3 regions of the Bacillus pumilus genome follow, and region 3 is predicted to be linked to each of the others. Evidence: predicted binding sites of a transcription regulator. Region 3 holds the regulator's gene; each other region holds the start of a gene.
What was found. Region 3 encodes LexA, which represses DNA repair genes until DNA is damaged. Its sites were predicted from a motif close to CGAACATATGTTCG; they were not measured.
Positions count from the first base shown of each region.

Region 1: a site for LexA is predicted at 1,471-1,484, ahead of uvrB (excinuclease ABC subunit UvrB). Genes of this name have one in related genera too.
Region 2: a site for LexA is predicted at 1,499-1,512, ahead of ruvA (Holliday junction branch migration protein RuvA). Genes of this name have one in related genera too.

Region 1 is NZ_LT906438.1:3,273,390-3,276,673, reverse strand. Features, by position in the region: gene CKW02_RS17195 (PEP/pyruvate-binding domain-containing protein) at 1-727, opposite strand, end outside; gene CKW02_RS17185 (CsbA family protein) at 1,012-1,257, shown strand; gene uvrB (excinuclease ABC subunit UvrB) at 1,552-3,284, shown strand, end outside.
Region 2 is NZ_LT906438.1:2,459,321-2,462,604, reverse strand. Features, by position in the region: gene CKW02_RS12685 (hypothetical protein) at 44-688, opposite strand; gene CKW02_RS12680 (intercompartmental signaling factor BofC) at 927-1,427, shown strand; gene ruvA (Holliday junction branch migration protein RuvA) at 1,576-2,181, shown strand; gene ruvB (Holliday junction branch migration DNA helicase RuvB) at 2,193-3,197, shown strand; gene CKW02_RS12665 (DUF2905 domain-containing protein) at 3,190-3,284, shown strand, end outside.
Region 3 is NZ_LT906438.1:1,754,470-1,757,753, reverse strand. Features, by position in the region: gene CKW02_RS08840 (DUF896 domain-containing protein) at 1-202, opposite strand, end outside; gene CKW02_RS08835 (YneB family resolvase-like protein) at 272-919, opposite strand; gene yneA (cell division suppressor protein YneA) at 937-1,248, opposite strand; gene lexA (transcriptional repressor LexA) at 1,408-2,028, shown strand; gene CKW02_RS08820 (hypothetical protein) at 2,074-2,508, opposite strand; gene CKW02_RS08815 (DL-endopeptidase inhibitor IseA) at 2,803-3,284, shown strand, end outside.

The DNA of each region.
Region 1 (3,284 bases), 1.5 Mb from region 3:
TTTCCTCAGTTACTGATTGTTCAATGACACCTTCTTGATAAGGTACAATTTGCAGTTCTTTCGTTCCAAGTGATTTTTCAATAGAAAGTGTCTCTTTGTCTACAATAAATGTGTCTGGTGTCACAATCCCGGAGACGATTGCTTCTCCTAGTCCGTAGCTTGCTGTGAGCATCATTTCATTTGTTTTTCCTGTTACGGGATTTTCACTAAAGATGACACCGGAGACGTCAGAATGGATCAATCCTTGAACGACAACAGCCATGAGCGGCATCTCTTCCTCGTTTTCACCCATCTCTTCCTTATATTCTGTCACTCTTGCTTCAAAATAAGAAGACCAGCATTCTTTGACAGCCTGTAAGAATTCTTCATTTGTTTTGATATTTAAATAGGTCTCGTACTGTCCTGCAAATGAGGCGCCTTCGAGATCTTCAGCAACAGAAGAGGATCGAACTGCAACTGAGGGATAAGTCTTCCGCAATGATTGAAAGGACGAAAGGAGTTCTGCTTCCATTTGAGAAGGGAACGATGCTTTTTTGATTTTGTCAGCAAGGTTTTGTTCAGTTTGGTGCAGGTTGTGATATGAAAGAAAGCTTGAAAAGCTGTTGGTTTTGATAATAAATCCATCTGGGACTGGCAGGCCGTGATTGTTTAATTTGATTAAATTCAGGCCTTTTGCCCCTGCGAGTGCTGCGGATTCTTCAGCCGCATGAAATAAAACTGAATACATGGGAATGCCCCCTTATCCAAATAGCCAATGGTTTGTCTATCTCTCTATTGTTTTTAAAATGATAGTGCGCACTATCATTTTAATCATAGGATTTATTGGATGTTACTGTCAAAGACGGAAAGACCTATCTTTACAAAGGGGACATTCTCACTAATTTCCTTCTATATCTATAACAAAAGTCTCCGAACAGAAAGAAAAATAGGTGAAATTGAAAACTGTGAATTGTTCAATATGCCAATCTTTACTATAATCAAGGGAGTAGACCAAGAAGAGGGAGGGTTTTTGTGATTACAAAAGCCATATTTGCACTTGTTTTTCCTTTCCTGCTCGTTATTTTATTTTCAAAGGTTACTTATAATCATTATGTGGGCATTGCATTAACAGCAGCGCTTTTATTTGCCTCGTACATGAAGGGCTATACAGAAACCTACTTTATTGTGGGATTAGATATCATTTCTTTAGTAGCTGGGGCATTATATATGGCTAAAAAAGAAATTGAAAAGAGAGAAAAGGCTGAAAAAAATCATTGATATCATCATCAAGAGCATGTTAGGCAGAAAGATGACGTTTTATAAGCTGTGCTTACGAATTCTAGTGAGTGCAGCTTTCTTTTGTTCTCTTTTTCTGCTCATCGAATATCTCTCACCAAAATGTTCCATACTGAAAGGAAGGTTTTCGCAAGAGGGTTATTTGGTATTGAAGAGAGGGTATGACTGTATTGGAAATAAAAATCAAGTAAGAGCCGAACTTTAGTTCGTATTTTTGTGTTCTTTTATGATAATATATTCATTAGATAGATTTCGTAACGAAACGGAGGCTTTGATGTGAGTGACCGCTTTGAATTAGTTTCTAACTATCAGCCCCAAGGAGATCAGCCGAAGGCAATTGAAAAGCTTGTTGAGGGTATCCATCAGGGGAAACAGCATCAAACGCTGTTAGGTGCTACAGGTACGGGAAAGACCTTTACTGTATCCAACCTGATCAAAGAAGTGAACAAACCGACACTTGTCATTGCGCATAACAAGACACTTGCCGGTCAGCTATACAGCGAGTTCAAGGAATTTTTTCCGAATAATGCTGTCGAATATTTTGTGAGTTACTATGATTATTACCAACCAGAGGCGTATGTGCCTCAGACTGATACATTTATTGAAAAGGATGCCAGCATCAATGATGAGATTGATAAGCTGAGACACTCCGCTACGTCCTCGTTATTTGAGCGGAGAGATGTCATCATCATTGCCAGTGTCTCCTGTATTTATGGCTTAGGTTCGCCAGAGGAATATCGAGAGCTTGTGCTGTCTTTACGTACTGAAATGGAGATTGAACGAAATCAGCTTCTTCGTAAGCTGGTGGACATTCAGTATTCTCGTAATGATATAGATTTTCAGCGCGGAACCTTCCGAGTACGAGGAGACGTCGTTGAAATTTTCCCTGCTTCACGTGATGAGCATTGTATCAGAGTGGAGTTTTTCGGTGATGAAATTGAACGTATTCGTGAAGTGGATGCACTGACTGGAGAAATACTCGGTGATCGTGAGCATGTTGCTATTTTCCCAGCATCTCACTTCGTCACAAGAGAAGAAAAAATGGAAAAAGCGATTATTAATATTGAACAAGAGCTTGAAGAGCAGCTCGAAAAACTTCGAGATAATGAAAAATTGCTAGAAGCGCAGCGTCTTGAGCAGCGGACAAGATATGACCTTGAGATGATGAGAGAAATGGGCTTTTGTTCAGGAATCGAGAACTACTCAAGGCACCTGACCTTGCGTCCTTCTGGTTCAACACCTTACACATTGCTTGATTATTTCCCAGATGATTTTATGATTGTTGTCGATGAGTCACATGTGACAATACCGCAAATACGCGCGATGTACAACGGGGACCAAGCAAGAAAGCAAGTGTTGGTTGATCACGGATTCCGTCTGCCTTCAGCACTTGATAACAGACCGCTCACCTTTGATGAGTTTGAAAAGCATATCAACCATATTGTACATGTATCTGCCACTCCTGGTCCTTACGAGCTTGAGAAAACCCCAGAGGTTGTGGAACAAATTATTCGTCCAACAGGTTTACTTGATCCAATCATTGAAGTGCGTCCGATTGAAGGGCAAATTGATGACTTAATTGGAGAAATTCATGCGCGGGTTGAGAAAAATGAACGTGTGCTTGTGACGACGCTGACGAAGAAAATGTCTGAGGATCTTACAGATTACTTAAAAGAGATCGGAATCAAAGTCAATTATCTGCATTCAGAAATTAAGACCCTTGAGCGGATTGAGATTATTCGCGATTTACGTCTCGGAAAATATGATGTGCTTGTGGGAATCAACCTTCTTCGTGAAGGACTGGATATTCCAGAGGTCTCGCTCGTGACGATTTTAGATGCAGATAAAGAAGGCTTCTTACGCTCTGAAAGATCCCTCATCCAGACGATAGGCCGTGCAGCGAGAAATTCGGAAGGCCGGGTCATTATGTATGCAGATAAAATGACCAAATCAATGGATATTGCGATTCAAGAAACGAAGCGAAGACGAGAGCAGCAAGAGGCGTATAA
Region 2 (3,284 bases), 700 kb from region 3:
GTTTGTCTACACGCTGAAAGCCGCTCAGTGAGAGCGGCTTTCATTATGCAGAGAAATCATTCCGATTATTAAGCTGGCCGCGAGACAGCCAGTTCTTTTTATACAAATAAGCAATCACTTCAAGCCAAAGACGCGGTGCTTTTTTCGGGAAAAAAGGTTTTTGATAATAAGCATAAGCGGCTTTTAAGTCATCCCACTGATGGCAAGCTTTTGTTTGTGTGAAACGGGCAACATCGATGACCCTGACCTGTCCTTCCTTTGTTAAGATCAGATTCCTCAGATGGATATCAGAAGGATTCAATCCTTTCTCGCGTGCTTCTTCTAGCGCATCATCGACTTGCGCAATCATTTGTTTTTTAATAGGAATCCCCTTTGTGAGGCATTCATAGAATGTATATCCTTTAATATATTCCATTAAAATATACTGATCCCCAGATTCATAAATCTCAGGGTAGTAAGACGAACCAGAGAGCTTTTCATAAATAGCGGCTTCTTTGCGGGCAATATGCTGATAAGAAGGGAAAAAGACTTTTAGCGCCATTTTCTTGCCGTCTTTTTTGTATGAAAAGACATAGGCACTTCTTCCTTTGCCGCACAGCTCAAGCTCTGCCGGTTTAAAGGCAAGCTTATGAAGACGTTTATCCTCATGATACTGAATCGATTCGGCTAATCTTTTGACTTCTGACATTGACTTCACCTTCTTTGGTTTCAGTTTATGCGGCTGAAAAACGAATGATGAAAAAACCGAGCATTCGATAAAGCAATGGATTGTATAAAACATACCATTTACGAATGAAGGATACAACGAAAGACTCTTCCCATATATTCATGTCATTGATTTGGTTAATGTTTAGAAAAATGGGTCAAACTACATATGTCATGCATCGATCTCATGTTCTAAAGAGGTGTAAATAGTGAAAGTGAAGATGAAATGTTTCGTTACAGGACTTATCATGACAAGTGTGCTTTTTTTCGCTACGGATATGGAAGGAAAAGAACACTTGCAAAAGCAGTCAAACTCGATCACCGTGCAGCTAGAAAAAGTCTATCTAGACGGAGATGTGAGTATTGAAAGACACCGGGCATCATTAGAAGACAAAGACACATTCTGGTCGCAGTATAAAGGCTGGACGCTAGTAGAGCAGAAAGAGGATTTTGCGCTTTTTAGAAAGCAAATTGATGATATCTCTCCATTAAGTAAAGCAAATGGATATATCGGATTATCAGAGGACGGTGTGATTTCTACGTTTCATGGAAGGCCTGACGGCTGGGCGGAGCCCATTCATCTCTTTTTTCAAATTGATACGTCCCGTTTAGAAAGTCATGTGGAGGAGCAGCTTGAGCAAGGCATTCCTTTTCGAACAAAGGATGAATTTGAGCATGTGCTTGAAGTCATGAAGCCTTACCGAAATGAAATATCGTTTTAAAGCGTATAACAGCTTGCTGGTGTGAAGGCCGCAAGCTGTTTTTCGTAGTGTCATCGTAAAAATGCATTGAGCGAACGTATGTTAACTTTTATTGCGGTTTTCTTCTCGATTTATGTTACAATGAAGAACAGTCAAAGAGGTGAAAACGGTGATAGAGTTTGTAAAAGGGACCATTGATTATGTGTGCCCGCAATATGTTGTCATAGAAAACGGCGGAGTGGGATATCAAGTCTATAGCCCAAACCCGTTTATCTATCAAATCAATAAACATGAAACGATTTATACGTATCATTACATAAAGGAAGACGCTTTTTCGTTATATGGATTTCAAACACGAGAAGAAAAAGCGCTGTTCACAAAACTGTTAAATGTCACAGGGATTGGGCCGAAGGGGGCTCTAGCGATTCTTGCTTCAGGTGATCCAGGCGCTGTCATTTCAGCGATAGAACGTGAAGATGAAGCGTTCCTGATTAAGTTCCCTGGTGTTGGCAAAAAGACAGCTCGCCAAATCATTCTCGATCTAAAAGGAAAGCTAGCTGATGTTGTGCCTGAAATGATTGGCAATCTATTTAATCACGAGGACCATATTCAGGTCGAAACGCAGCAAACGGCATTAGACGAAGCGTTTGAAGCCTTAAGTGTTCTCGGATACGGTGATCGCGAAATTAAAAAGGTTCTTCCATTATTAAAAGAAGAAAAGAATCTCACAACCGATCAATATGTGAAAAAAGCTTTACAAAAAATGTTGAAATAGGGTGATGTCTCATGGATGAACGGCTCGTCTCAACTGAAGCAGACAACCATGAATCAGCCATTGAGCAAAGTCTGCGGCCTCAGACACTTAGCCAATATATCGGTCAGCAAAAAGTAAAGGATAACCTCAGCGTGTTTATTGAAGCTGCCCGTATGAGGCAGGAAACACTCGATCATGTCCTTTTATACGGACCGCCCGGACTCGGGAAAACAACGCTCGCGTCGATTATTGCCAATGAAATGAATGTTCAGCTGCGTACAACATCTGGACCAGCGATTGAACGTCCTGGTGATTTGGCGGCGATTTTAACGTCTCTTGAGCCAGGTGATGTGTTGTTTATAGATGAAATTCATCGCTTGCAGCGCTCAATTGAGGAAGTGCTTTATCCAGCAATGGAGGATTTTTGTTTAGATATCGTCATTGGCAAAGGAGATACAGCGCGCTCTGTACGGCTTGATTTACCGCCATTTACACTTGTAGGTGCCACGACCCGCGTCGGGCTTTTAACAGCGCCGCTTCGTGACAGGTTTGGGGTACATGCAAGATTGGAATACTATGAGCAAAGAGATTTGGCTCACATTGTTTCAAGAACAGCCGAGCTGTTCGAGATTGGGATCGATCTTCGCTCAGCCGAAGAGATTGCAAGACGTTCCCGCGGTACGCCGAGGGTTGCCAATCGTCTACTCAGAAGAGTAAGAGATTTTGCGCAGGTGCTTGGGAATCACGCGATTACCGAGGACATTGCGGAAGATGCCCTTGAGCGCCTTCAAGTCGACAAGCTTGGTCTTGATCATATCGACCATAAGCTGCTTTTAAGTATGATTGAAAAATTTAGAGGCGGGCCTGTTGGGCTTGATACGATCTCAGCGACAATTGGAGAAGAATCACATACGATTGAAGATGTGTACGAACCGTATTTACTGCAAATTGGTTTCCTGCAAAGAACACCAAGAGGACGGGTCGTCACAAGAGAAGCGTATGAACATTTTCAAATGGAGGTTCCGATTCGTGACTGAATTCCCTAAAATATTGATGATTTTAGGTGGTGTCCTTTTTGCCGCAGGATTAGGTTTTCAATTGGTTGGTAAGCTTCCAGGTGATAT
Region 3 (3,284 bases):
TTAATTTTTCTGGTGTGACATCGTTTCCTTCAGGGTCAACGATTTTCACGGTTTTAAGTGTATTTTTCATAGAAGAACGAAAAGCTTTTAAATACTCTTCTCTTAATTGCTTTTGTTCTGTTTTTTCAGCGTCTGACAAACCGGTCTCTTTTGACTTTTTTGAAAGCTCATTGATTCTTGCAAGCTGATTTTTAGAAATCATGACTAACTCCTTTAAAGCATTTTCTCTACATACTACTAAATATCAATCATTTTGACAACAAATCAAGCTTTAGGTGGTCAGACCTTTTTCATATTCTTGATACCTTCTATGGACCGTTGCTTTTGAAATGTCGAAACCTAGTGCCTGAAGAGTTGCTGCGATTTCTGCGAAGGTCATGTTATTTTTTCTTAATCGAACAATTTCTGAAATCGGCACTTCAATACGCTCACGACCAGGCGCATGATCCTGCTGTTTTAAATTCAGTTCGGGCTGATACCCTCGTTCAACGGCTCTTCTCATTCCCCGCTTGATTTTCAGGTTATGAATTTTTCGTTGATACTCTTCAACGACTCCTACGATCTCAATCACCATTTCATCTGCTTCTGAAAGCTCAAGTTCGCCTCTATGAAACGTACTGTACACCTTTACATTCTCTTTAAAAAGACAATGAAGAAGCGCAATTTTTGCTTGTCCTCTTCCGAGACGTGTTTCATCCTGGATAAGAACAGCATCAATTGACTCTTCTTTTAGTGTAGCTAGCATATCAAACACACCATCGCGATCTAGATCATACCCGCTTGCTTTTTCTTTAATGACTTTAACCACATTCATCTTGTGCATAGCAGCTAAAGCTAGCAATTCTTCTTCTTGTCTCTTCAGCGAGGTTTCCTGCTCTTCTTTGACAGTGCTTACTCTCGCATAGATGATTGCATTCATGTCTTCAATCGACCTTTCTACTGTACTGTTGCAAGTTGATATACGACTGGATGCTCTTTTTTGACTGGTATGACAAGGATGTCACCAGGCTGGATTTCTGTTGAAGCAAGATCGTTGTGCTGAGTGACCCAGTCAATAAACGCATTTTTATCGATTGATTTGCTGTCGTTTACTTGATCAGCTAACCCCCAAAGAGTATCCCCTGATTGAACTTCTATTTTAACATACTGATTTGGATCATTATGGCTTGTGACTGCAATAAGTGAGAGAAATATGCCAACGATGAATGAGAATACCCCAATAAAAATAATAGATTCTTTTAACCTCATAATGTCATCTCTCCTAATAGAATGTGTGTTCGTTCTTTCTGACACTTATTATAAATACGAACAAACGTTTCTGTCAAACGTTTTTTTCGAACCTATGTTTGTACTGTTAGGAAAAACATGCTATAATTTCTTTAAAATTGACGTTTTGAGGTGCAAAAGATGACGAAGCTATCAAAAAGACAACTCGATATCCTGACATTCATCAAAGAAGAAGTAAAAAGCAAGGGCTATCCCCCATCCGTTCGTGAAATTGGAGAAGCTGTCGGTCTAGCATCCAGTTCAACGGTTCATGGACATTTAGCTAGACTAGAAACGAAGGGCTTAATTAGAAGAGACCCGACAAAACCTAGAGCGATCGAAGTACTAGATGAAGAGGAAATGAATATTCCAAAGAGTGCTGTAATGAACGTACCAGTCATCGGAAAAGTAACAGCAGGCCTGCCTATTACGGCTGTTGAGAATGTAGAAGAGTACTTCCCTCTTCCAGAGACTTTTGCAGCACCAGATGAACAAGTATTTATGCTTGAAATTATGGGAGAAAGTATGATTGACGCAGGAATTTTGGACAAGGACTATGTCATTGTGCGTCAGCAAAGCACTGCTAACAATGGAGATATTGTCGTCGCCATGACAGAGGAAGATGAAGCGACAGTGAAACGTTTCTATAAAGAAGATACACACTTTAGATTACAGCCAGAAAATCCATCTATGGAACCGATTATTTTACAGAATGTAAGTATACTAGGTAAAGTGATTGGCGTATTTAGAAATATTCACTAAAAAAAGCCGGTATTTCATCAGTTAATGATGAGAACCGGCTTTTTTTTATGAACAAGAATAGGCAAGAATACTCGAGCTTGGGAAGGAACCAAATGTAAAGTTCGGCCAAATAAAGCCAGTTGTTCTCCCGAAAGGCTGTGAAGATAGAACATACATTAAAAATACTTGACCGTTTCTCATAAACACAATCGTCCACCTTCTATTACATCCCGCCGCAAATTGAACCGATTGCTGACCTCCACCTGTTTGCCCTGAAATAAGTGACTGCATGCTTTGAGGCTGTGATAATGCTTGCTGATATTGCGAAACGATATGCTGTGGTGGGGCTGGCGGGGCTGATCCACTAGATCCGGGCCCAGTGCCTCCTCCTCCGATTGGAAACCCTGGAAATCCTCCAACTTGAGAAGGGAGCGACGGCCAACCTTGCATCTGCCTATCATATGAGTACCCATTCCACATACCTTCATACGGATAATACATATTCAACACCACTTTCTTAGACATTCATCACGATAGTATATGTCATAAATGAAAAAGCGTGTTGAACGTCCAAACAGAAACTTTTCCAAAAAACGTTTTGTTCTTCTTTAGAACGGTTAAATAGTAGATATAAAGAAAAAATAAAAAAATGAAAACTTTTTGCCACCCTCAAACGTTATATATATAGAAAGAAAAGAAATAAAAAACATTTAGATTTAATACTTGTAATATCACTGTAATTATTGTAACATTTGTAACATAAGAAGTTTTCATTGAGAAAAGGAGGCAATCGCCTTGAAAAAATTATTCGTTTTATTAACTGCTATTATGCTTATGATCTCATTACAATCTACAACATTGGCCGCTTCTAAAAAACCAGCCACTTTGACAAATAAAGAAGCGTTACATATTGCCCTTGATGCACGGGAACACTTTTGGAGTGCGATGTCAGGCTACAAAATTAATGAACATTCTGATTACAAATTAAAATCATTTAGCTATAAAGACATGACTTACAACTATCTTTCTAAAACATTTGATACAAAGAAAAAACTAAACAGCTACCTATCTCAAGTTTTCACAAAAGAAGCCATCAATCAAGGTTTAAAAGACTACCAGTTCATTGTTCATAAAGGCAAAATGGCTGTTCCAGTCGGCGACGGAGACAATATGCTTAATTGGGATAAAGCGACACCTAAACTTGTCTCTAAAAAACAAACAGTCCGCACATATGAATTCACTGTCCCAACACTTGATGGACGCAAAGTACAAAGAAC